3 regions of the Streptococcus agalactiae genome follow, and region 3 is predicted to be linked to each of the others. Evidence: predicted binding sites of a transcription regulator. Region 3 holds the regulator's gene; each other region holds the start of a gene.
What was found. Region 3 encodes Rex, which represses fermentation and respiration genes when NADH is low (regulators of the CRP and FNR family bind a similar motif). Its sites were predicted from a motif close to TTGTGAANTANTTCACAA; they were not measured.
Positions count from the first base shown of each region.

Region 1: a site for Rex is predicted at 1,353-1,370, ahead of adhP (alcohol dehydrogenase AdhP). Genes of this name have one in related genera too.
Region 2: a site for Rex is predicted at 10,202-10,219, ahead of adhE (bifunctional acetaldehyde-CoA/alcohol dehydrogenase). Genes of this name have one in related genera too.

Region 1 covers NZ_OX460931.1:71,508-82,737, forward strand. Annotated here, with positions in the region: gene adhE (bifunctional acetaldehyde-CoA/alcohol dehydrogenase) at 1-1,247, shown strand, start outside; gene adhP (alcohol dehydrogenase AdhP) at 1,426-2,442, shown strand; gene thrC (threonine synthase) at 2,563-4,053, shown strand; gene QOR44_RS00455 (MATE family efflux transporter) at 4,158-5,438, shown strand; gene rpsJ (30S ribosomal protein S10) at 5,644-5,952, shown strand; gene rplC (50S ribosomal protein L3) at 6,057-6,683, shown strand; gene rplD (50S ribosomal protein L4) at 6,707-7,330, shown strand; gene QOR44_RS00475 (50S ribosomal protein L23) at 7,330-7,626, shown strand; gene rplB (50S ribosomal protein L2) at 7,644-8,477, shown strand; gene rpsS (30S ribosomal protein S19) at 8,576-8,854, shown strand; gene rplV (50S ribosomal protein L22) at 8,870-9,214, shown strand; gene rpsC (30S ribosomal protein S3) at 9,227-9,880, shown strand; gene rplP (50S ribosomal protein L16) at 9,884-10,297, shown strand; gene rpmC (50S ribosomal protein L29) at 10,307-10,513, shown strand; gene rpsQ (30S ribosomal protein S17) at 10,539-10,799, shown strand; gene rplN (50S ribosomal protein L14) at 10,824-11,192, shown strand.
Region 2 covers NZ_OX460931.1:59,876-71,105, forward strand. Annotated here, with positions in the region: gene purE (5-(carboxyamino)imidazole ribonucleotide mutase) at 1-250, shown strand, start outside; gene purK (5-(carboxyamino)imidazole ribonucleotide synthase) at 237-1,310, shown strand; gene QOR44_RS00400 (SNIPE associated domain-containing protein) at 1,320-2,564, shown strand; gene QOR44_RS00405 (hypothetical protein) at 2,696-3,541, shown strand; gene purB (adenylosuccinate lyase) at 3,559-4,857, shown strand; gene QOR44_RS00415 (helix-turn-helix domain-containing protein) at 5,010-5,921, shown strand; gene ruvB (Holliday junction branch migration DNA helicase RuvB) at 6,218-7,216, shown strand; gene QOR44_RS00425 (low molecular weight protein-tyrosine-phosphatase) at 7,368-7,805, shown strand; gene QOR44_RS00430 (MORN repeat-containing protein) at 7,812-8,192, shown strand; gene QOR44_RS00435 (acyltransferase family protein) at 8,189-9,967, shown strand; gene adhE (bifunctional acetaldehyde-CoA/alcohol dehydrogenase) at 10,237-11,230, shown strand, end outside.
Region 3 covers NZ_OX460931.1:1,043,410-1,054,639, forward strand. Annotated here, with positions in the region: gene QOR44_RS05445 (KUP/HAK/KT family potassium transporter) at 1-1,767, opposite strand, end outside; gene QOR44_RS05450 (SDR family NAD(P)-dependent oxidoreductase) at 1,902-2,663, opposite strand; gene pta (phosphate acetyltransferase) at 2,725-3,717, opposite strand; gene QOR44_RS05460 (RluA family pseudouridine synthase) at 3,743-4,627, opposite strand; gene QOR44_RS05465 (NAD kinase) at 4,624-5,460, opposite strand; gene yjbM (GTP diphosphokinase) at 5,435-6,106, opposite strand; gene QOR44_RS05475 (CYTH domain-containing protein) at 6,216-6,788, shown strand; gene QOR44_RS05480 (ribose-phosphate diphosphokinase) at 6,964-7,938, shown strand; gene QOR44_RS05485 (cysteine desulfurase family protein) at 7,942-9,057, shown strand; gene QOR44_RS05490 (DUF1831 domain-containing protein) at 9,059-9,406, shown strand; gene QOR44_RS05495 (redox-sensing transcriptional repressor Rex) at 9,561-10,199, shown strand; gene radC (RadC family protein) at 10,212-10,892, opposite strand; gene QOR44_RS05505 (AI-2E family transporter) at 10,988-11,230, opposite strand, start outside.

The DNA of each region.
Region 1 (11,230 bases), 970 kb from region 3:
GGTTTAAAGTCCCTTCAAAAACATACTTCGAACGTGATTCTATTCAATATTTGCAAAAATGTCGCGATGTTGAACGTGTCATGATTGTTACAGATCACGCTATGGTTGAGCTTGGTTTCTTGGATCGTATCATTGAACAACTTGATCTTCGTCGCAATAAAGTTGTTTATCAGATTTTTGCTGAAGTAGAACCAGATCCAGACATTACAACAGTAATGAAAGGAACAGATTTGATGCGTACCTTCAAACCAGACACTATTATTGCATTAGGTGGTGGTTCTCCTATGGATGCTGCGAAAGTTATGTGGCTCTTCTATGAACAACCAGAAGTTGATTTCCATGACCTCGTTCAAAAATTCATGGATATCCGTAAACGTGCGTTCAAATTCCCAGAACTTGGTAAGAAAACAAAATTTGTTGCTATTCCAACAACTTCTGGAACAGGTTCTGAAGTGACACCATTTGCCGTTATCTCTGACAAAGCAAATAATCGTAAATATCCAATCGCTGATTATTCATTAACACCAACTGTAGCTATCGTTGATCCGGCCCTTGTTATGACTGTTCCTGGTTTTATTGCGGCTGATACGGGTATGGATGTATTGACACATGCAACAGAGGCTTATGTTTCACAGATGGCAAATGATTATACAGACGGACTTGCTCTTCAAGCAATTAAAATTGTGTTTGACTACTTAGAACGCTCAGTAAAAGATGCTGATTTTGAAGCACGTGAAAAGATGCACAATGCGTCAACTATGGCAGGTATGGCTTTCGCCAATGCATTCTTAGGTATTTCTCACTCAATGGCGCATAAAATTGGCGCACAATTCCATACCGTACACGGACGTACAAATGCAATTCTTTTGCCGTATGTTATCCGCTATAATGGAACTCGTCCAGCTAAAACAGCAACATGGCCTAAGTACAATTACTATCGTGCTGATGAAAAGTATCAAGATATTGCTAAATTACTCGGCTTACCAGCAGCAACACCAGAAGAAGCTGTCGAATCATATGCAAAAGCTGTGTATGACCTTGGAACACGTTTAGGTATTAAGATGAATTTCCGCGACCAAGGTATTGATGAAAAAGAATGGAAAGAAAAATCTCGTGAACTAGCTTTCTTAGCATATGAAGATCAATGTTCACCAGCAAATCCACGCCTTCCGATGGTAGATCACATGCAAGAAATCATCGAAGATGCTTATTATGGTTATGAGGAACGTCCAGGACGTCGTAAGTAACAGCAGTCGAAGAATCTCACTCTATTGAGTGGGATTTTTAGTTTCAAAAAGATTAACCGGTTAAGAATATTTTCAAAAAATTTTCTGAAAATCACTTGACATAGTTTGTGAAGAATAATACAATATAAAATGTAAACGATTACAAAATAAGATATATTTATTTCTAGGAGGTTTTATCATGAAAGCAGTTGTTGTTAATCAAGCTAGTACAGGTGTTGAAGTTGTTGAGCATGATCTTCCAAAAGTTGGTCATGGTGAAGCACTTGTAAAAGTAGAATACTGTGGTGTATGCCATACTGATTTACACGTTGCACATGGAGATTTCGGCCAGGTACCAGGACGCATTTTGGGTCACGAAGGCATTGGTATAGTAGAAGAAATTGGAGAAGGTGTAACGTCTTTGAGGGTTGGTGATCGTGTCTCTATTGCATGGTTCTTTGAAGGGTGCGGTCATTGCGAATACTGTACTACAGGACGTGAGACGCTTTGTCGTAGTGTTAAAAATGCTGGATACAGTGTTGATGGTGGTATGAGTGAATACGCTATTGTTACCGCGGACTATGCGGTTAAGGTTCCTGAGGGATTAGATCCAGCTCAAGCATCATCAATCACTTGTGCTGGAGTAACAACATACAAGGCTATCAAAGAAGCTGGAGCTGCTACTGGTCAGTGGATTGCAGTGTATGGTGCAGGTGGTCTTGGAAACTTAGCAGTCCAATATGCAAAAAAAGTATTCAATGCTCATGTTGTAGCTGTTGATATTAACGCAGATAAACTTCAATTAGCTAAAGAGGTTGGAGCAGATTTGACAGTTAATGGCAAAGAAATAAAAGATGTTGCGGCCTATATTCAAGAAAAGACAGGCGGTTGTCATGGAGTGGTTGTGACTGCTGTTTCTAAAGTTGCGTTTAATCAGGCGATTGACAGCGTTCGTGCTGGAGGTACAGTGGTAGCTGTTGGTCTTCCATCAGAATATATGGAATTGAGTATTGTAAAAACAGTACTTGATGGGATTCGTGTGGTTGGTTCCTTAGTTGGAACTCGTAAAGACTTAGAAGAAGCCTTCGCATTTGGAGCAGAAGGCTTGGTAGTACCGGTGGTTGAAAAAGTGCCTGTGGATACAGCTCCTCAAGTATTCGATGAAATGGAAAGAGGATTGATTCAAGGACGTAAAGTTCTCGACTTTACAAAGTGATAATGATATTACGCCCCCCCTTTATTTTAATAAAGGGGGGGTAATTATATAACGAACAATGGACATGTTATTAAATTGTGTTACAATAACTAAAAGATATTTATATAAAGAGGGATTCTTATGGCAATAGTATATCAATCAACACGTGATGCTAGTAATAAAGTGACAGCTAGTCAAGCGATTCTAAAGGGATTAGCTGACGATGGAGGACTCTTTACCCCCATCACATTTCCAAAAGTTGATTTAGATTTCACTAAACTTAAGGATGCTTCCTACCAAGAAGTGGCTAAACTCGTTTTGTCAGCTTTTTTTGATGATTTTACTGAACAAGAATTGGATTACTGTATTAGTCAAGCTTATGATACTAAATTTGATACAACTGAAATAGCCCCGTTAGTAAAGGTTGGAGAACGGTATCACCTTGAATTATTTCACGGTCCTACAATTGCATTTAAAGATATGGCTTTATCCATTCTTCCTTATTTGCTAACAACAGCAGCCAAAAAACAAGGGGTTGATAATAAAATCGTTATTTTAACAGCAACATCAGGTGACACTGGCAAGGCAGCGATGGCAGGTTTTGCAGATGTTCCAGGAACTGAGATTATTGTCTTTTATCCTAAAAATGGTGTTAGTTATATCCAAGAATTGCAGATGATAACACAAGCCGGGCAAAATACCCATGTTGTTGCGATTGAAGGAAATTTTGATGATGCACAGACTTCGGTTAAAGAAATGTTCAATAATTCCATTCTTCGATCAAAATTATCACAGCAGCATATGCAGTTATCATCAGCCAATTCAATGAACATCGGTCGCCTTGTTCCTCAAATTGTTTACTATATATATGCATATGCTCAATTAGTTAAGTCAAAGGAAATCTTAATTGGTCAACCAATTAATTTTAGTGTACCTACAGGGAATTTTGGTAATATTTTAGCAGCATATTATGCTAGTCAAATTGGATTACCTGTTACCAAACTCATTTGTGCCTCAAATGATAATAACGTTCTAACAGATTTTTTTAAGACACAAACCTACGATAAAAATCGAGAATTTAAAGTGACATCAAGTCCCTCTATGGATATTTTGGTCTCCTCTAATCTAGAACGATTAATCTTTCACCTTTTAGGCGATGATGCAGAAACGACTAAAAAATTAATGGAAGATTTAGTGACTACTGGGGAGTATGCCTTAGAGGCTAGGCAAGCAAATATTTTAGAGAGCTTTGTAGCGGGATTTGCGACAGAACAATTTGTTGAATTAGACATCAAACGTTTATTTGACCAGTATCAGTATATAGAGGATCCGCATACAGCTGTAGCATCAGCTGTTTATCAAGCTTATCAGACAGAAACTAAAGATCAAACTCCAACAGTAATTGTGTCAACAGCAAGTCCTTATAAGTTCCCGTGTGTTGTTACAAAGGCTATTACAAATAAAGAAGAGATACAGGATTTCGCTGCTATTTCAATCTTAAACGATTTGTCAGGTGTTTCTTTGCCTAGGGCGGTTACAGATCTACAAAAGGCCGAAGTAATCCATAGAACGGTAGTACCTACCTCAAATATGCGAGAAACGGTTGAAGAGTGTCTAGGTTTGAAACAATAATAAAAATACGATTGTTTTAAAATATTTAGAGTGAGAAAGAAACATTTTAGAAATTTTCCCATCACTCTCTTTTTAATGATTCTGGGTAATAGAAAGGAGATGCTGTGCGTTATAGTAAAGAGATTATTCAGTTAGCTATACCAGCTATGATTGAAAATATCTTACAAATGCTCATGGGAGTAGTTGATAATTATCTAGTGGCTCAGTTAGGTGTTGTAGCAGTATCAGGTGTTTCAGTTGCTAATAATATAATTACTATTTATCAAGCTATTTTTATAGCTTTAGGGGCGAGTATAGCAAGTCTATTGGCCAAGTCGTTAGCAGGTAGTGAGAAGGATGATGCAATTTCAGTATGTTCTCAAGCCATTTTTCTAACATTACTGATAGGGGCAATATTAGGAATTATCTCGATTGTTTTTGGACAAACTTTCTTTAAACTTTTAGGGACAACAAAAAGTGTCGCACAAGTTGGTGGTTTATATTTAGCAATTGTGGGTGGAGGTGTTGTTACTTTAGGAATGTTAACCACCCTAGGCTCATTTTTACGTGTGCAAGGGCAACCTCGTTTACCAATGTATGTCAGTATTTTTGTCAATTTCCTCAATGCAGTCTTATCAGGTTTTGCTATTTTTGAGTGGCGCTATGGTTTGGTCGGAGTGGCAGTATCAACTCTTATCGCAAGATTAATTGGTATTTGTATCCTTACGAAGTATCTTCCTATTAAAAAAATAATAAAAAGAATGACTTGGAAAATCAGTGCACAAATTTTGAATCTTGCCTTACCATCAGCAGGAGAACGTCTGATGATGCGAGCTGGAGATGTTGTTATAGTTGCTATTGTTGTTCAGTTAGGTACAAATGTTGTAGCGGGAAATGCTATTGGAGAAACCTTGACACAATTTAATTATATGCCAGGACTTGGCATCGCAACTGCTACAATTATCCTAACTGCAAAATATGTAGGACAAAAAAATAGAGAATCTATAGAAGAAACTATTCAAAGTTCGTATTATATTGGCTTAGTTCTAATGACCCTTATATCAAGTTTTATGCTTCTTGCAGGCAAACCATTGACACAGTTATTTACAAATAATCCTTCTGCCATTAAAGGAAGTTTGATTGTTATTTTGCTATCTTTCGTAGGAGTACCTGCTACTATTGGGACCTTGATTTATACAGCAGCTTGGCAAGGATTAGGAAATGCTAAACTCCCATTTTACACAACGACTATAGGCATGTGGTTAATCAGAGTAGTTCTTGGTTATTTATTAGGAATAGTTTTTGAATTAGGTTTGCTTGGGGTTTGGATGGCTACGATAGCAGATAATATCTTTAGGTGGCTGTTTTTGAAAGTTCGCTATCATCGATATATTCAAAAAATGTAACCAGAAATGGTTGCATTTTTTTGAAAAAAAATAAAATAATGCTTGCGTGTGCTGTTTTTTTTTGATATCATATACTGGTGCTGTGTATGAACAGCTTTAGCTATGATGCAAGAGGTTGCGACACGCTAGGTTGCATTGCCACGCAACTCGTGTTGGTTTTCTTGAGGAGCTAGCCTATTATCGTAAATAGACGAGAGGAGAAAAGATGGCAAACAAAAAAATCCGTATCCGTTTGAAAGCGTACGAACACCGTACACTTGATACAGCGGCAGAAAAAATCGTTGAAACTGCAACACGTACAGGTGCTACAGTTGCTGGACCAGTTCCGCTTCCAACTGAACGCAGTCTTTACACAATTATTCGTGCGACTCACAAATATAAAGATTCTCGCGAACAGTTTGAAATGCGTACACACAAACGTTTGGTAGACATCATCAACCCAACACAAAAAACTGTTGATGCTTTGATGAAACTTGATCTTCCAAGTGGTGTCAACGTAGAAATCAAACTTTAATTTGATTTCTGAGCACAAAAAACGCTCGTAAAAAACTTTTTTGAGCACAAAAAACGCTCATAAAAAACTTTTTGAAATAAAATAAGAAAAGGAAATATTTTCTCATGACAAAAGGAATCTTAGGGAAAAAAGTGGGAATGACTCAAATCTTCACTGAATCAGGCGAATTCATCCCTGTTACTGTCATTGAAGCAACTCCAAACGTTGTGCTTCAAGTTAAAACTGTTGAAACAGACGGTTACGAAGCAGTTCAGGTTGGTTTTGATGACAAACGTGAAGTATTGAGTAACAAACCTGCCAAAGGCCATGTTGCAAAAGCAAACACAGCTCCTAAGCGCTTCATTCGTGAATTCAAAAACATTGAAGGCTTAGAAGTTGGTGCAGAATTATCTGTAGAACAATTTGAAGCTGGTGATGTTGTTGACGTCACAGGGACATCAAAAGGTAAAGGTTTCCAAGGTGTTATCAAACGCCATGGTCAATCACGTGGTCCTATGGCTCACGGTTCTCGTTACCATCGTCGTCCAGGTTCTATGGGACCTGTTGCGCCTAACCGCGTTTTCAAAAACAAACGCTTGGCAGGACGTATGGGTGGTAACCGTGTAACAGTTCAAAACCTTGAAATTGTACAAGTTATCCCAGAGAAAAACGTTGTCCTCATCAAAGGTAACGTACCAGGTGCTAAGAAATCTCTTATCACTATCAAATCAGCAGTTAAAGCTGCTAAATAATAAGAAAGGAGAAAACAGTTAAAATGGCAAACGTTAAACTATTTGACCAAACTGGTAAAGAAGTTAGCTCAGTTGAACTTAACGAAGCTATCTTCGGTATCGAACCAAACGAATCAGTTGTTTTTGATGTTGTAATCAGCCAACGCGCTAGCCTTCGCCAAGGTACTCACGCGGTTAAAAACCGTTCAGCAGTATCTGGTGGTGGACGTAAACCATGGCGTCAAAAAGGAACTGGACGCGCTCGTCAAGGTTCTATCCGCTCACCACAATGGCGTGGTGGTGGTGTTGTCTTTGGACCAACTCCACGTTCATACGGCTACAAACTTCCACAAAAAGTTCGTCGCCTTGCGTTGAAATCAGTTTATTCAGCAAAAGTTGCTGAAGATAAATTTGTAGCTGTAGAAAACCTTTCGTTTGCAGCTCCAAAAACTGCTGAATTTGCGTCAGTTCTTTCAGCACTTAGCATTGATTCAAAAGTACTTGTAATCCTTGAAGAAGGTAACGAATTTGCTGCACTTTCAGCGCGTAACCTTCCAAACGTTACAGTTGCTACTGCAACTACTGCAAGTGTTCTTGATATCGTTAACGCAGACAAACTTCTTGTTACTAAAGAAGCAATCTCTACAATCGAGGGGGTTCTTGCATAATGAATTTGTATGACGTAATCAAAAAACCTGTTATCACTGAGAAATCAATGGTTGCTCTTGAAGCAGGGAAATATACATTTGAAGTTGACACACGTGCACACAAACTTTTGATCAAACAAGCTGTTGAAGCTGCATTTGACGGAGTAAAAGTTGCAAGTGTAAACACTGTGACAGTTAAACCCAAAGCAAAACGTGTTGGTCGTTACACAGGTTTTACTTCAAAAACTAAAAAAGCTATTATCACTCTTACAGCTGATTCAAAAGCAATCGAGTTGTTTGCTGCTGAAGCTGAATAATCTAAGGAGGAAATAACGTGGGTATTAAAGTTTATAAACCAACGACAAATGGCCGTCGTAATATGACTTCTTTGGATTTTGCAGAAATCACTACAAACACTCCTGAGAAATCATTGCTTGTTTCACTAAAGAATAAAGCAGGACGTAACAACAACGGACGTATTACTGTTCGTCACCAAGGTGGTGGACACAAACGTCATTACCGTTTGATTGACTTCAAACGTAATAAAGATGGTGTTGAAGCAGTTGTTAAAACAATTGAATACGATCCAAATCGTACTGCAAATATTGCTCTTGTACACTATACTGATGGTGTTAAAGCTTACATCCTTGCGCCTAAAGGCCTTGAAGTAGGTCAACGCATTATTTCTGGTCCAGAAGCAGACATCAAAGTTGGTAACGCACTTCCGCTTGCTAACATTCCAGTCGGTACAGTTATCCATAATATTGAATTGCAACCAGGTAAAGGTGCTGAATTGATTCGTGCCGCTGGTGCTTCTGCTCAAGTACTTGGTCAAGAAGGTAAATATGTTCTTGTTCGCCTTCAATCAGGTGAAGTACGTATGATCCTTGGTACTTGCCGTGCAACAATTGGTACTGTTGGTAATGAACAACAATCACTTGTTAACATTGGTAAAGCAGGACGTAATCGTTGGAAAGGTGTTCGCCCTACAGTTCGTGGTTCTGTAATGAACCCTAACGATCACCCACACGGTGGTGGTGAAGGTAAAGCACCAGTTGGTCGTAAAGCACCATCTACTCCATGGGGTAAACCTGCACTTGGACTTAAAACTCGTAATAAGAAAGCTAAATCAGACAAACTTATTGTTCGTCGTCGTAACCAAAAATAATAGGTTAATAGCATAATCTTATACAAATCCGCCAGCTCGGTAGTACACTATAGTGTACAGGCCGTTGTGGTACATTATTTAAAGGAGAAAACTACAAAATGGGACGTAGTCTTAAAAAAGGACCTTTCGTCGACGAGCATTTAATGAAAAAAGTTGAAGCTCAAGCAAATGACGAAAAGAAAAAAGTAATCAAAACTTGGTCACGTCGTTCAACGATTTTCCCAAGTTTCATCGGATACACAATCGCAGTTTATGATGGACGTAAACATGTTCCTGTTTATATCCAAGAGGACATGGTAGGTCACAAACTTGGTGAATTTGCACCAACACGTACTTACAAAGGTCACGCAGCTGACGACAAGAAAACACGTCGTTAATAGGAGGAGGACACAATGGCAGAAATTACTTCAGCTAAAGCAATGGCTCGTACAGTGCGTGTTTCACCTCGTAAAACACGTTTAGTACTTGATCTTATCCGTGGTAAGAATGTTGCTGACGCAATCGCAATCTTAAAATTCACTCCAAACAAAGCAGCTCGTGTTATTGAGAAAACTCTTAACTCAGCAATTGCAAATGCAGAAAACAACTTTGGTTTGGAAAAAGCAAACTTGGTAGTATCTGAAACATTCGCTAACGAAGGACCAACAATGAAACGTTTCCGTCCACGTGCGAAAGGTTCAGCTTCACCAATCAACAAACGTACAACTCACGTAACTGTAGTTGTATCAGAAAAATAAGGAGGTAAAATCGTGGGTCAAAAAGTACATCCAATTGGTATGCGTGTCGGAATCATCCGTGACTGGGATGCGAAATGGTATGCTGAAAAAGAATACGCGGATTACCTTCATGAAGATCTTGCAATCCGTAAATTCATTAATAAAGAATTAGCTGACGCATCAGTTTCAACTATTGAAATTGAACGTGCAGTAAACAAAGTTATTGTTTCACTTCACACTGCTAAACCAGGTATGGTTATCGGTAAAGGTGGAGCAAACGTTGACGCTCTTCGTGGTCAACTTAACAAATTAACTGGAAAACAAGTACACATCAACATCATCGAAATCAAACAACCTGATTTAGATGCTCACCTTGTTGGTGAAAACATTGCTCGTCAATTAGAGCAACGTGTTGCTTTCCGTCGTGCTCAAAAACAAGCAATCCAACGTACAATGCGTGCAGGAGCTAAAGGTATTAAAACTCAAGTTTCTGGTCGTTTGAACGGTGCTGATATCGCTCGTGCTGAAGGTTATTCAGAAGGAACTGTTCCACTTCACACGCTTCGTGCTGATATCGACTATGCTTGGGAAGAAGCTGACACAACTTATGGTAAACTTGGCGTTAAAGTTTGGATTTACCGTGGAGAAGTTCTTCCAGCTCGTAAAAACACTAAAGGAGGCAAATAACAAATGTTAGTACCTAAACGTGTTAAACACCGTCGCGAATTCCGTGGAAAAATGCGCGGTGAGGCTAAAGGTGGTAAAGAAGTTTCATTCGGTGAATACGGACTTCAAGCTACAACTAGCCACTGGATTACAAACCGTCAAATCGAAGCTGCCCGTATTGCGATGACTCGTTACATGAAACGTGGTGGTAAAGTTTGGATTAAAATCTTCCCACACAAATCATACACTGCAAAAGCTATCGGTGTACGTATGGGTTCTGGTAAAGGGGCACCTGAAGGTTGGGTAGCACCAGTTAAACGTGGTAAAGTGATGTTTGAAATTGCTGGTGTTTCTGAAGAAGTTGCACGTGAAGCATTACGTCTTGCTAGCCACAAATTACCAGTTAAATGCAAATTCGTAAAACGTGAAGCAGAATAAGGAGAAGACATGAAACTTCAAGAAATTAAAGATTTTGTTAAAGAGCTTCGTGGATTGTCTCAAGAAGAACTTGCTAAGAAAGAAAACGAACTCAAAAAAGAATTGTTTGATCTTCGTTTCCAAGCTGCAGCAGGTCAACTTGAAAAGACTGCTCGCCTTGACGAAGTTAAGAAACAAATTGCACGTGTTAAAACTGTGCAATCAGAAATGAAATAATAGATTGGGAAAGGAGAAATTCTAAATGGAACGTAATCAACGTAAAACTCTTTACGGACGCGTAGTGTCTGACAAGATGGATAAAACAATCACAGTTGTAGTTGAAACTAAACGTAACCACCCAGTCTATGGTAAACGTATCAACTATTCTAAAAAATATAAAGCACATGATGAAAACAACGTTGCTAAAGAAGGCGATATCGTTCGTATCATGGAAACTCGCCCACTTTCAGCTACAAAACGTTTCCGTCTTGTGGAAGTAGTGGAAAAAGCTGTTATTATCTAATCAAACTAAAAGGAGAAAATTGAAATGATTCAACAAGAAACTCGCTTGAAAGTTGCTGATAATAGCGGTGCTCGTGAGATCTTGACTATCAAAGTACTTGGTGGTTCAGGACGTAAATTCGCTAACATCGGTGACGTAATCGTTGCTTCTGTAAAACAAGCTACTCCTGGTGGAGCAGTTAAAAAAGGTGATGTGGTTAAAGCTGTTATCGTTCGTACAAAAACTGGTGCACGTCGCCCAGACGGTTCATACATCAAATTTGACGACAATGCTGCTGTAATCATCCGTGACGATAAAACTCCTCGCGGAACTCGTATCTTTGGCCCAGTTGCACGTGAATTGCGTGAAGGTGGCTACATGAAGATCGTTTCATTGGCACCAGAAGTACTTTAATCTCAGATTAACAAACGTAGTCCCCTAGGATTTCCTAG
Region 2 (11,230 bases), 980 kb from region 3:
CCTGCCTGTTATCGGTGTGCCTGTCAAATCACGTGCCCTTTCAGGTTTGGATTCGCTCTATTCCATTGTGCAGATGCCTGGTGGTGTGCCTGTGGCAACCATGGCTATCGGAGAAGCTGGAGCGACTAACGCTGCCCTGACAGCCCTCCGTATCCTCTCTATTGAGGACCAAAATCTGGCTGATGCGCTAGCTCATTTCCATGAGGAACAAGGAAAAATCGCAGAGGAGTCAAGCAATGAACTCATTTAAGACCATTGGGATTATCGGTGGTGGTCAGCTGGGGCAGATGATGGCGATTGCGGCTATCTACATGGGCCACAAGGTCATCACGCTGGATCCTGCTAGCGACTGCCCTGCCTCCCGCGTTAGCGAGGTGATTGTAGCGCCTTACGATGATGTTGAGGCTTTGGGACAATTAGCTGCGCGTTGCGATGTTTTGACTTATGAGTTTGAGAATGTCGATGCTGATGGTCTGGATGCCGTTGTGTCAGTTGGTCAGCTACCGCAAGGGACTGATCTGCTCCGCATTTCTCAAAACCGTATCTTTGAAAAAGACTTTCTGGCAAATAAGGCTGGTGTGACTGTCGCTCCCTATAAGGTGGTGACGTCTAGCCTTGACCTAGAGGGGCTTGACTTGACCAAGACCTATGTCCTCAAGACAGCGACAGGTGGTTATGACGGTCATGGGCAAAAGGTTATCCGCTCAGCAGAAGACCTGCCAGAGGCGCAGCAATTAGCCAACTCAGCTGAGTGTGTCTTGGAAGAGTTTGTCAACTTTGACCTTGAAATCTCAGTCATCGTGTCTGGAAATGGACAGGATGTGACGGTCTTTCCCGTTCAGGAAAATATCCACCGTAACAATATCCTGTCAAAAACCATCGTACCAGCTCGCATCTCAGACCAACTAGCTGACAAGGCTAAGGGAATGGCGGTACAGATTGCCAAGAAACTCCAACTATCAGGGACCCTCTGTGTGGAAATGTTTGCGACCGCAGATGACATCATCGTCAATGAAATCGCCCCACGCCCCCACAACTCAGGGCACTACTCTATCGAAGCCTGCAACTTTTCACAGTTTGACACCCATATCTTGGGTGTACTGGGCGCACCACTTCCTCAGATTCAGCTCCACGCCCCAGCCGTCATGCTTAACGTCCTAGGACAACACGTCCAGCAGGCAATTGACTATGTTGCCGAAAACCCTAGCGCCCACCTCCACATGTATGGTAAACTAGAAGCGAAACATAACCGCAAAATGGGACATGTGACGGTGTTGAAGGAAGATGCGGATAAAGTGGAGGAGTTTTAGGGGGAATAAATGGGTCTATTTGGATTCGGAAAGCCTAAAGATGAGGCTTTGGAAGCTAAAATCAGTAGTTTAGAAAGTAAGTTAAAAGATAAACAATCTATTTTGGATGATTTAACAAGGCAGATAAAGGTTGCTAAAGATATTTTAAAACTTGATGATGAACTTAAGAAACGCCAATCAGAACTTAAAGCTTTACAAAAAGAGGTAATAGTTCTTAATGATGATTTAGATCTTCAAGAGTACGGATTTTTTGAGAGAAAATATAAGTTCTCAGATAGTACTAAGTATAAAGAAGAATTGGAAACTCTGAGAAAGAGGCAGAAACAGTTAGTAAAAGATAAAAAAGCGGGTGTTATTGTAAGACCTATGTTGCTGGATAACAGTAAATCAAAAGGACGAGCAATGCAAAATCAACTTATTAAAGCGATGATAAGAGGTTTTAATGGAGAAGTTGATGCTCACCTGGTAAAGGTAACGGCTACTAATCTAAGTAAAAAAGTAGATGCAGTTGTTAAATCATTTAATCAGCTTAATAAGATGTATTCAAGAAATTTGGTATGTCTATCTAATGACTATCTTGAGCTAAAAATTTCAGAGTTACAATTAGCAGTAGAATATGAACTTCAGAAATTAGAAGAAAAAGAACTTCTTCGTGAACAACGTGCGAAGGAAAGAGAAGATAAGAAACTTCAAGCAGAATTAGCTGCTAAGAGAAAACAAATTGAAAAAGATAGAAAACACTTTAAACAGATGTTAGATAACGTTGAAGAATTACTTAAAACAGCTAATGAGGAAGAAAAGGAAAAATTAAATCTTCAATTAGCAGAATACCAAGATAAATTATCAGAACTAGATGAGTTAGAAGAAGATATTGATTATCGAGAAGGGCATGCAACTGCTGGATATGTTTATATCATTTCAAATATTGGTGCATTTGGAGAAGATGTTTACAAGATTGGTGTTACAAGGCGTCTAGATCCTATGGAACGTATTCGCGAATTAGGGAGTGCATCTGTTCCATTTCAATTTGATGTACATGCCTTAATTTTTAGTGAGGAAGCTTTTTCATTAGAAAAAGAGTTACATAACAGATTTGAAAAAAATAAAATTAATAAAGTTAATGGGCGAAAAGAGTATTTTAAAGTCCCATTTTCTGACATCAAAGCAGTGTTAGAGGAGCATAAAGAACTTGCTATCGAGTTGACTGAAAAAGCAGAAGCATTTGAATATAGACAAAGTCTGATGACAAAATAATTATATAGAAAAGACTGTATTTGTATATAACAGAATATAGTTGTAGCTTTGTTGAAAAGATAATTGTGACTTATTTGTAGGCATCTTTCATTCCAAAAATTAATTTCAAAAAATAAAAGGAGAAATAAGAATTGATTCAAGATATTCTAAAAAGTGTAAGTAGAGAAGATTCTAATACATTAGAGACAGATACATTAGCAATCAAAGATAATGCAATAATAGTAAAAAATAGCAGTATTCAGATAACGTCTATCTCAATGGTAAGTAGAAGTAATTTTTCATCTCCAATAACGTTGCTAGATTATGTGATTTTATTTGTATTATTTATTATAGGACTGATTCCTCCTTTTATAGGACTTATATTTTTGGTAGGCTATGCTTACCTAGTTTATAAAAAGCATAAGCAACATTTAAATTCAAAATATTATATTATTTTTAACTTGGGCTCTAGCAGGGACTATTTTCTTTATTTTAAAGATTCGAATTTTAGAGATAAAGTTTTCGATGTAATTACAAAATCGTTCAATAACAAAAATCAAAATATAAAAATTGATATAAAAAACCAAAATATAAAGGGCGATAATTATGAATCTGGATCTAGTCGAAATGATGTCTCAGGTAGTGGTAATATAGTTGGAACAAATATTGATAACGGTAGTCAAGTTAGTTTATCTGGGGATATATCAAATGGTTCTACTATCATAAAAGATTCTAATATTAATAATGCCGATATACATAAAAGTGTGGAAATTCCATGGACTGATATGGTTGAGCAGTTAAATTTAATTATTAACACTCAGCTATCTACTGCGGATAAAGCGATATATTCAGAATTGTTGGAAATTAGTGAGGCAGAGGATGAAAGAAAATTGAAAAATTTTGTCAATAAAATGTCTAGTTTCTTCAAAAATGATTATGTTCAGAATACCATAACTGGGGTGTTAGGCAATGTCATTTCTAGTATTTTAATGAAATAAGTTAAAGGAGACAAACAATGATCGAACGTTATTCACGCCCTGAGATGGCGGCAATTTGGACAGAGGAAAATAAATACCGTGCTTGGTTGGAGGTCGAGATTTTGGCTGACGAGGCATGGGCTGAGTTGGGTGAGATTCCTAAGGAGGATGTGGCTAAGATTCGCGAGAAGGCGGATTTTGATATTGACCGCATTCTTGAGATTGAGCAGGACACGCGTCACGATGTGGTGGCTTTCACGCGTGCGGTTTCTGAGACGCTTGGTGAGGAGCGTAAGTGGGTGCACTACGGTTTGACGTCGACTGACGTGGTGGACACTGCCTACGGTTACCTCTACAAGCAAGCTAACGGCATTATTCGTCGCGATCTTGAGAATTTCACAAATATCGTGGCTGATAAGGCTCGAGAACATAAAATGACCATCATGATGGGTCGTACCCACGGTGTTCATGCCGAGCCAACGACTTTCGGTCTTAAGTTGGCGACTTGGTACTCTGAAATGAAGCGTAATCAGGAGCGTTTTGAACATGCTGCCGCAGGAGTGGAAGCTGGTAAGATTTCAGGTGCTGTTGGTAACTTTGCCAACATCCCACCTTTTGTGGAAGAATATGTCTGTGACAAATTAGGCATCCGTCCGCAAGAAATTTCAACACAGGTTCTTCCACGTGATCTCCACGCAGAATATTTTGCAGTGCTTGCAAGTATTGCAACATCTATCGAACGTATGGCGACAGAGATTCGTGGTCTGCAAAAATCAGAACAACGTGAAGTTGAAGAGTTCTTTGCCAAAGGTCAGAAAGGTAGCTCTGCTATGCCTCACAAACGCAACCCAATCGGTTCAGAGAACATGACTGGGCTAGCGCGCGTGATTCGTGGTCACATGGTGACAGCTTATGAGAACGTGGCACTTTGGCACGAGCGTGACATTTCGCACTCATCAGCTGAGCGTATCATCACACCTGACACAACGATCTTGATTGACTACATGCTCAACCGTTTTGGCAATATCGTTAAGAACTTGACTGTCTTCCCGGAAAATATGATGCGCAATATGGAATCAACTTTTGGTTTGATTTATAGTCAACGTGTTATGCTCAAATTGATTGAAAAAGGAATGACACGAGAAGAAGCTTATGACTTAGTTCAACCTAAGACAGCTTATTCCTGGGACAATCAAGTGGATTTCAAACCACTTTTAGAAGAAGACACCAAAGTTACCTCTTGTCTTACACAGGAAGAAATTGATGAACTATTTAATCCGATTTATTACACAAAACGTGTTGATGATATTTTTGAAAGACTAGGATTAGAAAAATAAGAAAATTCCATTACTGGTTAACGTTTTTTTAACCAGTAATGGAATTTTTATTGATTTAAAAGGAATTAATATTAAAAAAACATACTTAAAATGAGTTTATTATGATAATATATAATAAGAAGAAAAATTTAGGAGTTAGTTTTTAAAGGAAAATGTTAAAACATTTTGGTAGTAAAGTAAGAAATTTGAGAGTAACTAGAAATATTACTCGCGAAGATTTTTGTGGTGATGAAACTGAGTTATCTGTAAGACAATTAGCTAGGATTGAAAGTGGACAGTCAATTCCAAACTTGACTAAAGCTCACTACATAGCTAAACAATTGAATGTAAAATTGGATATTTTAACAGGAGGAGAGAGCTTAGAATTACCTAAACGGTATAAAGAGTTGAAGTATTTGATTTTAAGAATTCCAACTTATGCAGATGCTGAACGATTAAAATTAAGAGAATGTCAGTTTGATCATATTTTCGAAGAATTCTATGATAATCTTCCAGAAGACGAGTGCTTAGCAATTGACAGTTTACAAGCTAAATTTGAAGTCTATCAAACAGGAGACATTAATTTTGGTGTGGAGGTTTTATGCGAATGCTTTGATAAAGTAAAATATAAAGAAAAATATACTCTTAATGATTTGATTATCATAGATTTGTTTTTAACTTGTGCAGTTGTATCTAAATTTAACAATAGAGCATTTACTAAAGAAGTATTTCAAACTATATGTAAAACTTTGATAAGTCAGAACCACAAACTTACAGCAGAAGATTTGTTTTGGTTTAATCATGTACTCCTGAATTGTGTATTTGTTGGACTTTGTTTAAATAGTGAAGAGTGTCTTGCAGAAATGTTAGAAGTTAGCCGACAAACGATGGTGTCAACACATGATTTTCATAAAATGCCTTTATATTTTATGTACCAATGGAAATACTTCATTACAATTGACAATGATATAAAGTCTGCAGAAAATGCTTACCAACAATCAATTATGTTTTCAAAAATGATTGATGACAAGCATCTAATTAAAAAATTAGAATTGGAGTGGCAAGAAGATATAACAGGACATTGATGTCCTGTGACTCTGAGGTCTAAAAATTTATAATAAACGTACAAAATATTATTTAGGAGTTTATTATAGTGATTAAAAAATGTTTTTTAATAGTATTACTTGTTCTATTATCAAATTTAGGTTCATTTGATTTGTTTTTAGGAATGGGTTGGTGGAATATGGGCTAAGTAAGCTGTTCTGTGATTTTTTGAGGTTGGATTAACTATAAGATCAGTTTATTCTTCCTTTAAATAAGGGAGATACTAATACACCAACTTAGTTCTTAACTTTTCCTATACAAATGTTATAATAATATCATGACAAGATTTTTAGATAGTGATGCAATGGGTGACGAAGAATTGGTAGAACGTACACTTCGTCCGCAGTATTTAAGAGAGTACATTGGACAAGATAAGGTTAAAGATCAGCTAAAAATATTTATTGAAGCTGCTAAATTGCGTGATGAGTCATTGGATCATGTGTTATTATTTGGCCCTCCTGGTTTAGGGAAAACAACCATGGCATTTGTAATTGCTAATGAGTTGGGTGTCAATCTCAAACAAACATCAGGTCCCGCAATTGAAAAATCAGGGGATTTAGTAGCCATTTTAAATGATTTAGAACCAGGTGATGTTCTTTTTATTGATGAAATTCATCGTATGCCGATGGCGGTTGAAGAGGTACTTTATAGTGCAATGGAAGACTTTTATATTGACATTATGATCGGTGCAGGAGAAACTAGTAGAAGTGTTCATTTAGATTTGCCGCCCTTTACCTTAATTGGTGCAACGACACGTGCAGGTATGTTATCTAATCCCTTACGTGCTCGCTTTGGTATTACAGGGCATATGGAGTATTATGAAGAAAACGATTTGACAGAAATTATTGAGCGTACAGCAGATATTTTTGAAATGAAAATTACTTATGAAGCTGCTTCTGAATTAGCGCGTCGCAGCCGTGGAACGCCACGTATCGCTAACCGTTTATTGAAACGTGTTCGAGATTATGCTCAAATCATGGGAGATGGTTTGATAGATGACAATATTACAGATAAAGCATTAACGATGTTAGATGTTGATCACGAGGGGCTTGATTACGTCGATCAAAAAATCTTAAGAACCATGATTGAAATGTATAATGGAGGTCCTGTTGGTTTAGGAACTCTATCCGTTAATATTGCTGAAGAACGAGATACTGTTGAAGACATGTACGAACCTTATTTAATTCAAAAAGGTTTTATTATGCGTACCCGTACCGGTCGTGTAGCTACGGATAAGGCATACGAACATTTAGGTTATCAGCGATTTGATAAATAAAACATAAGTCATTTTAAGGCTAGGGTATCTAGTCTTAATTTTTTAATTTTCATGCAATGTTAAGTATTAGATATGTTGTAGTTATTCTTTGAGCAGTTAAACGTATTATAAGTACCTTTTTTCTGTTATAATAGACCAAAAGGAGTTTGCTATGAAGAAAGTCTGTTTTGTTTGTCTTGGAAATATCTGCCGTAGCCCTATGGCTGAGTTTGTTATGGCGAATTTAGATAAGGAGGATAGCCTCTCGGTTGAGAGTCGTGCGACTTCAACATGGGAGCATGGAAATCCTATACATAGGGGAACGCAAGCGATTTTGCAGCGTTATCAAATTCCTTACACTAACGATAAAGGGTCACAACCTATTTCTAAAGACGATTTAGCATATTTTGATTATATCATCGGTATGGATGAGCAAAATGTCAAGGATTTAAAAGCTCTATCACAAGGAACCTATGATGATAAGATTAGCCTTTTTTGTGATGGTGGTGTTCCTGATCCATGGTATACTGGTGATTTTGAGGAAACCTATCGTCTAGTCAATGATGGCTGTAAACAGTGGTTAACGCTAATAAATAATAGTAGAGATTAAGTAGAAATGAAGAATTTTAAAATAACACGAACTCATCTAGAAATATTATCTTTGATAATTATTGTTGTTTTTGGTTTATCAGTATTTACCTTAACGACTTCTAGTCAAGGAGTCCTTAGCTATGATGGCGGCAAGATAAAATATGTGGGCTCTATTGTTAATCACCATATGACTGGTAAAGGTAAATTAACCTATGAGAATGGGGATTACTATAAGGGCGATTTTGTAAATGGGGTCTTTGAAGGGAAAGGAACATTTGTTTCAGTTCATGGCTGGTCTTATACAGGTGACTTTAAAAAAGGTCAACCTGATGGACAAGGTCGCCTCAATGCTAAAAATAAGAAAGTCTATAAGGGGACATTTAAACAGGGGATTTATCAAAAATGAGAATAAAATGGTTTTCTTTGGTACGTATAACAGGACTACTACTTGTTTTACTTTACCATTTCTTTAAGAATAGTTTTCCAGGAGGATTTGTTGGCGTTGACATCTTCTTTACATTTTCTGGTTTTCTGATTACGGCCTTGTTGATTGATGAATTTTCTAAAACGAAAAAAATTGATTTTGTTAGTTTTTGTCGTAGACGTTTTTACCGTATTTTCCCACCATTAGTATTGATGGTTTTGGTGACAATACCTTTTGTATTTCTGGTTAAAAGCGATTTTAGAGCAAGTATTGGCTCTCAAATTATGACTGCTTTAGGTTTTACCAGCAACTTTTACGAAATCTTGACTGGTGGTAACTACGAAAGTCAATTTATCCCTCACTTATTTGTGCATACCTGGAGTCTTTCTATTGAGGTCCATTTTTATGTTTTATGGGGCTTAACGGTATGGCTCTTATCGAAAAGATCAAAAGATCAAAAGCAATTGAGGGGGACTTTGTTCCTTATTTCCATGGGAGTTTTTGGAGTCAGCTTCCTTACCATGTTTGTTAGAGCCTTTTTCGTTGATAATTTTTCAACGATATATTTCTCTACATTATCACATATATTTCCGTTCTTTTTAGGAGCGATGGTGGCTACAATATCTGGTATTCGAGAGATTACCGGACGATTCAAGAAAAATATCAAAAATCTGACTTTGAAGCATAATTTAATCATGATGGGTAGTGCTTTTGCTGCTCTAATGATTTTAACTTTTGCACTTGATTTTGATAATCGGCTAACATATCTTTTTGGTTTTGTATTGTCTAGCATTTTTGCTAGTGTAATGATTTACAATGCACGTATTTTACACGAGCATACACCAGATATTTCAGAACCTTTCGTGATTACTTATCTTGCTGATATCAGTTACGGTATGTACCTTTTTCATTGGCCATTTTATATTATTTTTAGTCGTTTATCCCCAAACTGGATAGCTGTTATTTTGACAGTAGTATTATCAGCAGTCTTCTCAACATTATCGTTTTATGTCATTGAACCTTTTATTTTAGGTAGAAAACCTAAATTCCTTGATTATGAATTTGACTTGTTGCCTTACAAAAAGTGGTTATTTAGTATCGGAGGGGTACTAACTCTTATTACTGTAGTGACAATGTTGACAGCTCCAAGTATAGGTAGTTTTGAGACAGAATTATTGCAGAATTCGTTACAACAAGCTAGAACAAATACTAACCGAACACATACACTAGCCGCAGGGGATGCAGGTGCTCTTAGTGATGTGACAGTAATCGGAGATTCAGTTGCCTTAAGGTCAAGTGCTGCTTTTAATAAATTGTTACCAGAAGTACAATTAGATGCTGCGGTGAGTCGTAATTTTAGTAAATCATTTGATATTTTTGAAAACCGTATTCAAAATAAAGCCTTGTCCAAAATTGTTGTTTTGGCAGTTGGTGTGAATTCATTAGATAACTACAAGACAGACTTGAGCCAATTTATTAAATCTTTGCCTAAGGGACACCGTTTGATTATAGTAACACCTTATAATGCTAAAAATATGAGTCAAGTTACGACAGTGCGTGATTATGAACTCTCGCTAATGAAAAAATATAATTACATAACGGTTGCTGACTGGTATAAGGTTGCGACAGAACATCCAGAAATCTGGGGAAATACAGATGGTGTGCATTATAGTGATAGCGATACTACAGGGGCTGATTTATATGTTAGTAACGTCAAAAAAGCTATTCAAAAATCAGCTCAACGAGCTGCAAAATAAACAAGTCCGAGTCATGTACTCGGCTTTTTTTGTGAAAACGAATAATAGATACCTCCGTTTATGGTGATACAAATGAAATCGATTGGCTTTAATCTGAAAATTAGTAATGAAAAAACAAATATAATTAAAGCGCTTTCAAGAAATGTTTCCGAAAGATTGAAAAAAAGTTCACAAAAAAGTTGTGAAACTATTTACAAAGTTTTTAAATATGCTATAATAATCTCGTAAACAAATTTGTGAAACATTTAACAAATCAAAAGGAGTCTCAAATGACTGAAAAAACTAAAGCAGTAGAAACTACAGATGTTGCTCTTGCAATTGATACATTGGTTCAAAACGGTTTAAAAGCACTTGATGAGATGCGTCAACTTAATCAAGAACAAGTTGATTATATTGTAGCTAAAGCTTCTGTTGCAGCCTTGGATGCCCATGGAGAACTTGCTCTTCATGCAGTAGAAGAAACTGGTCGTGGTGTCTTTGAAGATAAAGCGACAAAAAATTTATTTGCATGTGAACACGTCGTTAACAACATGCGTCATACAAAGACAGTGGGAGTTATTGAAGAAGACGATGTCACAGGCTTGACATTAATTGCTGAACCAGTAGGAGTTGTCTGTGGTATCACGCCAACAACCAACCCAACTTCAACTGCTATTTTCAAGTCATTAATCTCTCTTAAAACACGTAATCCAATTATTTTTGCCTTCCACCCATCAGCACAAGAATCATCAGCACATGCAGCACGTATTGTTCGTGATGCTGCTATTGCTGCTGGAGCTCCTGAAAATTGTGTCCAATGGATTGAACAACCATCAATTGATGCAACTAATGCTTTGATGAACCATGATGGTATTGCCACTATCCTTGCGACAGGTGGTAATGCGATGGTTAAAGCTGCCTACTCATGTGGGAAACCTGCCCTTGGTGTAGGTGCTGGGAATGTTCCAGCTTATGTTGAAAAATCAGCTAATATCCGTCAAGCTGCTCACGATATTGTTATGTCTAAATCATTTGATAACGGTATGGTATGTGCATCAGAACAGGCTGTTATTATTGATAAAGAAATTTATAAAGAATTTGTTGAAGAATTTAAATCTTATCATACCTATTTCGTTAATAAGAAAGAAAAAGCTCTTCTTGAAGAATTCTGTTTTGGTGCAAAAGCAAATAGCAAAAACTGTGCTGGTGCAAAATTAAATCCAAATATTGTTGGAAAATCAGCAGTTTGGATTGCTGAACAAGCTGGATTTACTGTTCCAGAAG
Region 3 (11,230 bases):
TCCTACTTTACTATCAGGTCTAACGCTGTATGTCTTTCCTTGTTTAGGCAGACGTCCACTTTCAAGTAATTCTTCTACAATCGTACGAAGATAGCGTGACACAGTCTGACGCATCTTAAAGCCAAGGTAAAGTTCTACCTTCACAATGAAGTCGGTTCCCATCATGTCAACTTTATACTCAGCTGTATAAGGTTCATCAGTGACCTTAATATTTACAAACCAATAAACTTGTGCTTTTTTAGGGCGCTTATCAAGGATAGAATACATGATAGACTTATCAATCATGTCTCCTTCCATACGATTTGTCAAATAAACAACGTTAGTATGATAAATCGGATAACGATGATCATGTCTAAGTTTATCTAATTGTCCGATGTAATCTTTTAAATCCAACAACTTAACATAACGCGAAACAATTTTACTACCTTTATACCAGATAGTCATGATGAATATAATTGCTACTGCTATAATAACAACAACATAGCCTCCATGCATAAATTTAACAGCTGAAGCAAGGAAGAAGATTCCCTCTAAAATACCAAAGAAAATCATCATCAATAAGACTAAACCTCTTTTTACTCCTTTTTGAATTAAAAAGAAAGACAGTAAAATAGTTGTCATTAGCATCGTAATTGTTATCGCTAATCCATATGCCGCTTCCATGTGCGCTGAAGTCTTAAAAAGCAAAACAATAGAGGTTGTAATGGCAAATAAGAACCAATTAATAACAGGTATGTAGGTTTGACCAATATTGTCACCAGGATAAGTTGAACGAAATTGTGGGAATATTTTTAGTCGCATAGCTTCAGAAACTAAGGTAAATGATCCAGAAATCAGTGCCTGTGAAGCGATGATAGCTGCCAAAGTAGCTAAAATAACGACATGCATTGTAAATTGCGAAGGGATACTAGCAAAAAAGGGATTCAATTCATTTCCTGCGTTCTTATTAGCTAAAATCCATGCCCCTTGCCCACAATAAGAAAGTATAATGGCAACCTTAACGAACGGCCATGAAACATGTATATTTCCACGCCCAACATGACCTAAGTCAGAGTATAGTGCTTCTGCCCCCGTTGTCGCCAGGAAAATAGATCCTAAAATAAAAATACCTTTATGATTCTCTGGACTAAATAACAATTTCAAACCGTAGTATGGATTAATTGCTTTGAAAACTTCTGGATGGGCAAAACTATTAAGGAGACCGCTAATACCTAAAAAGGCAAACCATATAAACATAATTGGCCCAAATAATTTCCCAATAACACCCGTTCCAAACCTTTGGATGGCAAAAAGTAACAGTAAAATAAACAAGGTCGCAAAAATAACGTTACTCTGATTCTGGAAAATATGCTGCAAACTAGGAACTACTTTTAATCCCTCAACGGCTGAAGTTACGGTTACAGCTGGCGTCAAAGCTCCATCTGACAACAAGGTTGCACCTCCAATAACAGCCGGCACAATTAACCAAGGTGTCATTTTTCGAACAAGGGTATATAAAGAAAAAATACCACCTTCGTGGTGATTATCCGCCTTTAAAGCTACAAGCACATACTTGATAGTTGTAATAAGTGTCAAGGTCCATATGATTAAAGATATAGAACCTAAGATAAACGATTCTGTGACACTAGAAATACCACCTTGGTTTTCAACCAATGATTGCATCGTATAGAGTGGGCTTGTACCAATATCTCCATAAACAATGCCTAAAGCAATAATAAATCCTGCTTTTGATGCTTTATCAAAAGAAGAATGATTGACATGTTGCATTTCTGCCAACCCTCCGATTAAATAATATTAGTCAAAAAAATGGCTGAACTCATTATAGCAGATTAAGTTAAAAAAACAACACTTATCTATAAAAAGACCAGAAATTATTAAAGCGTTTCCTGGTCTTTACTATTTTAATCACGATAAACAGGTTGAGGCCCATAAGTTTGACTGACTGGCATTATTTCTATGCGGTTAATATTAATGTGTTCTGGTTGGCTAGCAACCCATGACACGGTATTAGCAATATCCTCTGCTTGAATTGCATGCGCACCTTCATAAAGTTTTTCAACTCTTTTATGATCTCCTTTGAAACGTACAGTTGAAAATTCTGTCCCTTCACATAAACCGGGTTCTAGGTTAGTAACTCTGATTTTAGTTCCAGCTAAATCGGCACGCAAGTTGAGAGAAAATTGTTTTACAAAAGCTTTTGATGCGCCATAGACATTAGCTCCTGGATAAGGAATTGTTCCTGCAGTTGATCCCAAATTGATAATTAACCCTCTATTAACTTCTACCATTTTAGGTAAAATGCATCGTGTCAAGTAAATTAATCCTACAATGTTAGTATTAATCATAGTCATCCAATCTCCAAAATCAGCTTCATATGATTTATCCAATCCAAGGGCTAAACCTGCATTATTAACCAACAAATCAATTGATTGCAAATTTTTAGGCAGACTTTCTAAAGCTTTGTCAACCGATTCTCTACTTGTAATATCCATTTGAAGTGGATAAAAGTAACCCTCTGAAAACTTTTCTCCAAGGCATTTTAATTTATCCATTCGACGAGCACAACCAATAACGCTATAACCATCTGAAACTAATTTAGTAACAATAGCAGCACCAAAACCAGCAGATGCCCCCGTCACAAGCGCAACTTTACGTGATATCATAAATACTCCTCCTCTAGTATATAGAAAAACGAGCCAGGAAAAATCCTTCTCGTCTTATAACTTATTTTGATTTCTCATCAATAGCTTGAGCAGCTGTAATGATAGCAAGTTTATAAATATCTTCAGCACTTGATCCACGTGATAAATCATTTACTGGAGCATTCAATCCTTGTAAGATCGGTCCGATTGCTTCAAACATACCCAAACGTTGTGCAATTTTATAGCCAATATTTCCTGATTGAAGGTCTGGGAAAATAAAAACATTTGCTTTTCCAGCAACATCACTATTAGGAGCTTTAATTTCTGCAGTTTCCGGAACAAAAGCTGCATCAAATTGTAATTCTCCATCAACAGCTAATTCGGGAGATAAATCTTTGGCAATTTTAGCTGCTTCTTGAACTTTTTCAGCTTGAGGCGCTTTTGCACTTCCTTTTGTTGAAAAACTAAGCATAGCAATCTTGGGATCAATATCAAATATTTTAGCTGTATCCGCAGTATTTACTGCAATTTCTGCTAGCTCTTGTGCATTAGGATCAATGTTAATAGCACAGTCAGCAAAAATATAACGTTCCTGTGTATTTTCACGGTTCATCAAGAATACACCTGAAGTGCGTGAAATTCCTGGTTTTGTTTTAATAATTTGAAGAGCAGGACGTACAGTATCAGCTGTTGAATGAATGGCCCCTGATACCATACCATCTGCCAAACCAAGTTTTACTAACATAACCCCAAAATAGTTAACATCCTTCAAAAGACGATCTGCATCTTCCATAGTAGCTTTGCCTTTACGAATCTCAACAAAAGCTTCCTTCATCTCTTCAAATTTTTCGTATTGTTCAGGGTCAATAACGCTATAATCTTGATCAACAAAACCAAGTCTTGCCAAAGAATCGTGAACTTCGTCAGCCTTACCTAAAATAACAGGATCAACAAGACCTTCAAATTTCAAACGAGCTGCTGCACGTAATACACGTTCATCGCTTCCCTCAGGGAAAACAATCTTAACATAATCACTTGCAACTTTTTCTCTTAAACCACCAAATAAGGAACGCATATATATAAAACCTTCTATTTCTAAATTAATGTAATTCCATGATAACGCTGTCAAAGTCATCTGTCAAGTCTAGCGTCTGTTTATTTATTTTTCCCATAAAAGGGTCGTAAAAAGACAAAGAATGACAATGCAATGCTTGCCTGTTTATTCCTAGATCCATACGTCCTCCGTACAAATCATCTCCCAAAAGAGGAAAGCCGATATGAGCAAAGTGAACTCTAATTTGATGAGTACGCCCTGTATGTAATTTGATATCCACTAATCTAACATCACCATAACGAGCAACTACTTGATAACTAGTATGTGCATATTTGCCTGATTCATGGACGCGCCTCGTAATAATACTATCAACATCTCGTGCAATAGGAGCTATAATATCACCACTATCTACTAAATCACCACTCCCTGATACTAATGCATAATACCTTTTTTCAATTGCTTTAGCATGAAGTTGTTTATCTAGACGAGCATGGGCATAACCATGCTTGGCGAATAACATTAATCCACTTGTATCTCGATCCAACCGGGTCACAATATGGACCTGCTGATTGGCATAGTTATTAGACACATAATAGTGTTTTATAAAATTAGCAATTGTATTTGAATGAATAGAGCTAGGAATACTAGCGAAACCAAAAGGTTTATTTAAAATCAAAAAATGATCATCCTCATAAACAATATCTAAATCGTGAGGCACTGGTTCCAAAGTTTCGTGAGAAGGCTCGTCAGGAATATCTATTGTAACAACATCGCCAATCTCTAATAAGAAAATAGCGTTCTGCTCTTCACCATTAACAAAAATCTTACCACCTCTGTACTTAATCTTTGCTAATAACCCCCTTGAAACATCATGACTTTTCAAAAGTGTTTTAACTTTGCACCTTTCTTCTGCTATGTATTCAAATTTCAATGTTCAGGTTCTCCGATAAAAGCATCGTTAACACGTTCCCAAAAGCTAGTGTGACTTGGAGTTGAAACAAAGTTAATACTTTTTTCGTCAATACTATATTCTATTTTGGTAACATTTTTGTAATGGACTGTTTTGTTATCTATAGAAATTGTATAGACACCAACTCGTTTAGGAACTATCTCTATAGCATCTTTTTTGGGGATGATAACCGATGACCCCAAGGTACGATAGACGCGATTATTAAGACTAGAAATTTCTGTTAGTTGCAAGGCTTCTATCGTTGGGTGGAGTACTGCCCCCCCTAGTGATTTATTGTAAGCAGTACTACCGGTTGGTGTAGAAACTAAAATGCCATCTCCCCTAAACCTTTCAAATACCACTTGATTAATAACAACATCCGCTACCATTGTTTTTTCAATACGCTTAATAGTAGACTCATTTAAAGCACGCGCACGAATAATTCGACCATCTTCAAGGGTAATAGTTACTTTCAAAATGGGATAGGAGATTTGTTCACCTTTATCATTTTTCAAATTATTAATTAATGTGTCAACTTCAAAATCTCGATAGTCTGTATAAAACCCTAAATGTCCTGTATGAACACCGACAAACCTTACTTTATCCAGTTGTTTTTCGTACATATGGAAGGCTGACAAAAGCATACCATCTCCACCAATAGAAATGACAATATCAGGATCCTTTTTTGATAAATAAAAATCAGGATCATGTTTAAAAGCAGCAAAGAGCTTTGAGGCTACACGCTTGCTTTGATATTTTCCGTTAGCAATTATAGCAACACGTGTTGCTCTATCTGTAAAATTCATCTGTGTCATCACTATTTCCTACACCATCGCTCAATTTTCGATTTAAAGGATCAAATAAAAGCTGTGCTTCACGAATATCTTCGCGAATCTTACGCATTTCTTTATCCAATTCTAAAGCGATTTTTGCTGTTTTCTCCAGTCTTTGTTTAATTTCTTCAGGGAAGTCCCCCTGATATTTGTAATTTAATGAATGTTCGATGGTTGCCCAAAAATTCATAGCCAGAGTTCTAATTTGTATTTCTGCTAAAACTTTCTTTTGTCCATCTATTGTGTCTACAGGATACTCTACAACGACATGATATGAACGGTATCCACTAGATTTCATATGGGTAATATAATCTCGCTCCTGAACCACTGTCATGTCATGACGTTTTCTCAATAAAGCAAGGACTTCATCAACGTCATCTACAAATTGTACCATGATACGAAGCCCTGCAATATCTTGCAAGTCCTGAGCAAGATTTTCTTCTGAAATACCACGTAAAACCATCTTTTCTTGAATACTTTCAACCGACTTTACGCGTCCAGTAACAAATTCTATTGGAGAGTGACGATTTTGCTTTCTAAATTGTTTACGAATACCACGAAGCTTTATTTTTAATTCACCAACCGTTTGAATATAAGGGTCTAGAAATGTTTCCCAATCCATTGACATTCTAATCCTCCAAAATATTTAATGTACTCTCTTGTAAAATAAACTTTTTTTCTATAAAATTAACACAACAATTAATATTATACCATATTTAGAAAAAGGAAGTGATAAGATGACACACCTAGAAATTGAATACAAAACTCTATTGAATAAAGACGAATTTAATCGTCTAACTAGCTTATTTTCTCATGTTCAACCTGTTACTCAAACCAATTACTATTTTGACACAGAAACATTTGAAATGAAAGCACACCGAATGTCACTTCGTATTAGAACGTTACCTAACCGTGCCGAACTAACACTAAAAATCCCTAGAGAAGTGGGAAATTTAGAGCACAATCATGACCTTACTTTAGAAGAAGCTAAATATATCGTTAAAAATGGCCAGTTCCCTGAAGATACTGAGATTGCTTCTTTAATCCTTGAAAAGGGAGTTGATCCAACCAAATTAGCTGTCTTTGGACAACTTACAACAACAAGACGAGAGATGGAAACTTCAATCGGCTTAATGGCTCTAGACAGCAATATATATGCTGATATTAAAGATTATGAACTTGAGTTAGAAGTCAAACAACCTAAACAAGGGAAAAGAGATTTCGACCAGTTTTTAAAAGAAAATAATATTAATTTTAAATACGCCAAAAGTAAGGTGGCTAGATTCTCTGCTACTTTAAAAAATAACTAACGTTGAGAGATTGGATTTTCCAATCTCTTTTATAATTCTCATTAAGCAAGAACTTAAAATCTCATACTATCTCTCCTCAACATTGTTATTGCAAGCATTTTCATGTTTCTTATCGTGAATTTTTTCTATTTTTTTGGTAAACTATTAGTATCAATCTAAAGGAGTCATCTATCTCATGGCAGAACAATACGCCGATAAACAAATCAAACTTTTCTCATTAACCGCTAATAGAGAAATTGCTGAAAAAATTTCCCAAGCTTCAGGAATTCCTTTGGGTAAGATGTCATCACGTCAATTCTCTGATGGCGAAATTATGATTAATATTGAGGAAACGGTGCGCGGTGACGATATCTATATCATCCAATCTACAAGCTTCCCAGTCAATGATAATCTCTGGGAATTACTCATTATGATTGACGCTTGCAAACGTGCAAGTGCTAATACTGTTAACATCGTAGTCCCTTATTTTGGATACTCTCGTCAGGACCGCATCGCTGCATCTCGTGAACCTATTACTGCAAAATTGGTCGCTAATATGTTAGTTAAAGCTGGAGTTGATCGAGTTCTTACCCTCGACTTACATGCAGTGCAAGTACAAGGGTTCTTCGATATCCCAGTTGACAATCTTTTTACTGTCCCACTATTTGCTGAACACTATAATCAACTCGGTCTCTCTGGTGAAGATGTCGTCGTTGTTAGTCCTAAAAATTCTGGAATCAAGCGTGCTCGTAGTTTGGCAGAATACCTTGACTCTCCAATTGCTATCATTGATTATGCACAAGATGATTCTGAACGTGAAGAAGGCTATATTATTGGTGAGGTAGAAGGTAAGAAAGCTATTATTATTGATGATATTTTAAATACAGGAAAAACCTTTGCCGAAGCTGCAAAAATTTTAGAACGTGGTGGAGCAACTGAGATTTATGCTGTTGCTAGTCATGGGCTTTTTGCTGGCGGCGCAGCTGATATTTTAGAGTCTGCACCAATTAGAGAAATTATCGTAACAGACTCTGTTTTATCTAAAGAGCGTATCCCTAGCAATATTAAATATCTGACCGCTAGCCATCTCATTGCAGACGCCATTATCCGTATCCATGAAAGAAAACCTTTAAGTCCATTATTTTCATATCGTTCAGATAAGAAGGATTAATTGATGATTTATTTAGACAATGCTGCTACTACCGCTCTAACCCCATCTGTTATTGAGAAAATGACCAATGTCATGACAAGTAACTATGGTAATCCATCTAGTATACATACCTTTGGGCGTCAAGCAAATCAACTTTTACGTGAATGTCGACAAATTATTGCTGAATATCTAAATGTTAATTCACGTGAAATTATTTTCACTTCTGGGGGAACTGAGAGCAACAATACAGCTATCAAAGGGTATGCTCTTGCAAATCAGCTAAAAGGTAAACATATTATTACCTCTGAAATTGAACATCATTCAGTCCTACATACTATGACTTACTTATCAGAGCGATTTGGTTTTGATATTACTTACTTAAAACCACACCATGGACAAATTACTGCAAAAGACGTTCAAGAGGCTTTACGAGATGATACTATTATGGTATCTCTCATGTTTGCTAATAATGAAACCGGGGACTTTTTACCAATTCAAGAGATTGGTCAGCTTCTCAGGAACCACCAAGCTGTTTTTCACGTTGATGCTGTTCAAGTCTTTAGCAAAATGGAACTTGATCCTCATTCTTTAGGAATTGACTTTTTAGCTGCTTCTGCCCATAAATTTCACGGTCCAAAAGGTGTTGGGATACTTTACTGTGCTCCCCATCACTTTGATAGTCTACTTCACGGTGGAGACCAAGAGGAAAAAAGGCGTGCTTCAACTGAAAATATAATTGGTATTGCTGGAATGTCTCAAGCTCTTACTGATGCTACGACTAACACCCTTAAAAATTGGACTCACATTAGTCAGCTGAGAACGACCTTTTTAGATGCTATTTCAGACCTTGACTTCTATCTTAATAACGGTCAAGACTGCTTACCTCATGTACTTAATATAGGTTTTCCTGGACAGAATAATGGCTTGTTATTGACACAATTAGATTTAGCTGGATTCGCAGTTTCAACAGGTTCTGCATGTACTGCAGGAACAGTCGAACCTAGCCATGTCTTAACAAGCTTGTATGGAGCCAACTCACCACGTCTAAATGAATCAATACGTATTAGTTTTTCAGAACTAAATACCCAAGAAGAAATTCTTGAATTAGCTAAAACCTTAAGAAAAATTATAGGAGATTAATATGGCATTTGAAAAAGAAATAAATCTTCGAGACTGCAATTACATTTACACTATCAGCCCGAACATTAAAAAATATACCTTACGCGATACTACATTCACTCAAAATCGCTTAGGTAATTATGAATTAGAGCGTCTCCTAGAAACAGTACCTAATTCTGGCGATGGCTTTCCTCTAAAGATTACAATCAATAAAGAACTTTCTGGTTTTAAGCTCTTAATTACTGATAAATCTGGCCTTAGAATAGTAAATATCTTTAAATCTACCGATCATAAAATTCTTCAAGACAAATTTTATTTCTTAATGGACAGCCTCGTTGAGCGTGATATCTTTACGAAAACTGCAAAATAATTTATCGACCACTATTTTTAACATTTTAGTGGTCTTTTTGCGAACCATTTTGTTGTCACTTTCACAATCTTTTTGTACAATAGAGATGTGAAGAATTAAGTTATATAACTAATTCTAAATCGAATAATAAAATTTTTAACAAGGAGATAATTTTGTGATTATGGATAAGTCTATTCCTAAAGCAACTGCTAAACGTTTATCACTGTACTACCGTATTTTTAAACGTTTTAATACTGATGGCATCGAAAAAGCTAGTTCCAAACAAATTGCAGATGCCCTAGGTATCGATTCTGCTACTGTTCGACGTGATTTTTCTTATTTTGGTGAACTAGGACGCCGTGGTTTTGGTTATGATGTCAAAAAACTTATGAACTTCTTTGCAGAAATATTGAACGATCATTCTACAACAAATGTTATGTTGGTGGGATGTGGAAATATCGGTAGAGCTCTCTTGCATTATCGTTTCCACGATCGCAATAAAATGCAAATTTCAATGGCTTTTGATTTAGATAGCAATGATTTAGTTGGTAAAACAACCGAGGATGGCATTCCTGTCTACGGTATTTCGACTATCAATGACCATTTAATAGATAGTGATATTGAAACTGCTATCCTAACAGTACCTAGTACAGAAGCCCAAGAAGTTGCTGACATCTTAGTCAAAGCAGGTATAAAAGGCATCTTGAGTTTTTCTCCAGTTCATTTAACATTACCAAAAGATATCATTGTTCAGTATGTAGATTTAACAAGCGAATTACAAACTTTACTTTATTTCATGAACCAGCAGCAATAAATAGTTCATTATTTATAAAATATCTGCTTCTTCTCGAAAACTATAATATTTATTTTTTCCAACGATGATGTGATCTAGGCAGACAATTCCCAGATGATCACATGATCGTTTTATTTTTTTAGTGAAACTTAAATCACTTTCACTGGGCTTTGGAGAACCTGAGGGAGGATTATGTATGATAATCAAAGAAGTTGCCATGTTTTTACAAGCATAATGTAGAATTTCTCTTGGCTCTGCTACTGAACGACGTACAGTACCAATAAAAATAGTTCTCTGTTCGATAATACGATTTTGTGTATCCATATAAATAGCTACTAAATGTTCTTGTTTTTTATCCCCTAATTCGAGCATCATTTTCCTCGCTAATTGTTCACTACTTAAAATTTGCTCTTTACGATCATATTCAGCTTTGTGAATCCGTTTTGCTAGTTCTAGCATAGCTTTTATTTCGACGGATTTAACCTGACCGATTCCTTTAATGGATTGCAACTCCTGTAAGGATAATTGACCAAAATCTGCTAAACTGCTTATGTTTTCTAAAATTTGTGTTGAAATTTCCAGAACAGGTTTTTCTTTAATACCTGTACGTAAGAGAATGGCTAATAACTCCTGATTACTCAATCTATCTGCGCCTAAATCAACTAGGCGTTCTCTTGGTAGTAAAGCTTCCTTTTTTAATTCAATATGGTACATAAAACACCTCCAGTCATAATATTCGTAAACCAATCAAAAACTCATGTTTTAAATCAATAAAAAATACTTAGATGAAAAATCTAAGTATTTTTTATTTAACGATAGGTTCGTGCACGATTTCTAAGCGTTTGTCGCTTGATAATATGATCTTTTACAATCTGATAGATAGTAGCTGCAACAGGAACAGCAAGTAACATGCCTAAGATTCCCCATAAAGCACCTCCGATAGTAATAGCCATTAAAACCCACATAGAAGGCAGTCCAATCGATCCACCGACAACTTTTGGATAAATGACATTTCCCTCAAATTGTTGTAAAAGGATCAAGAAAAGAACAAA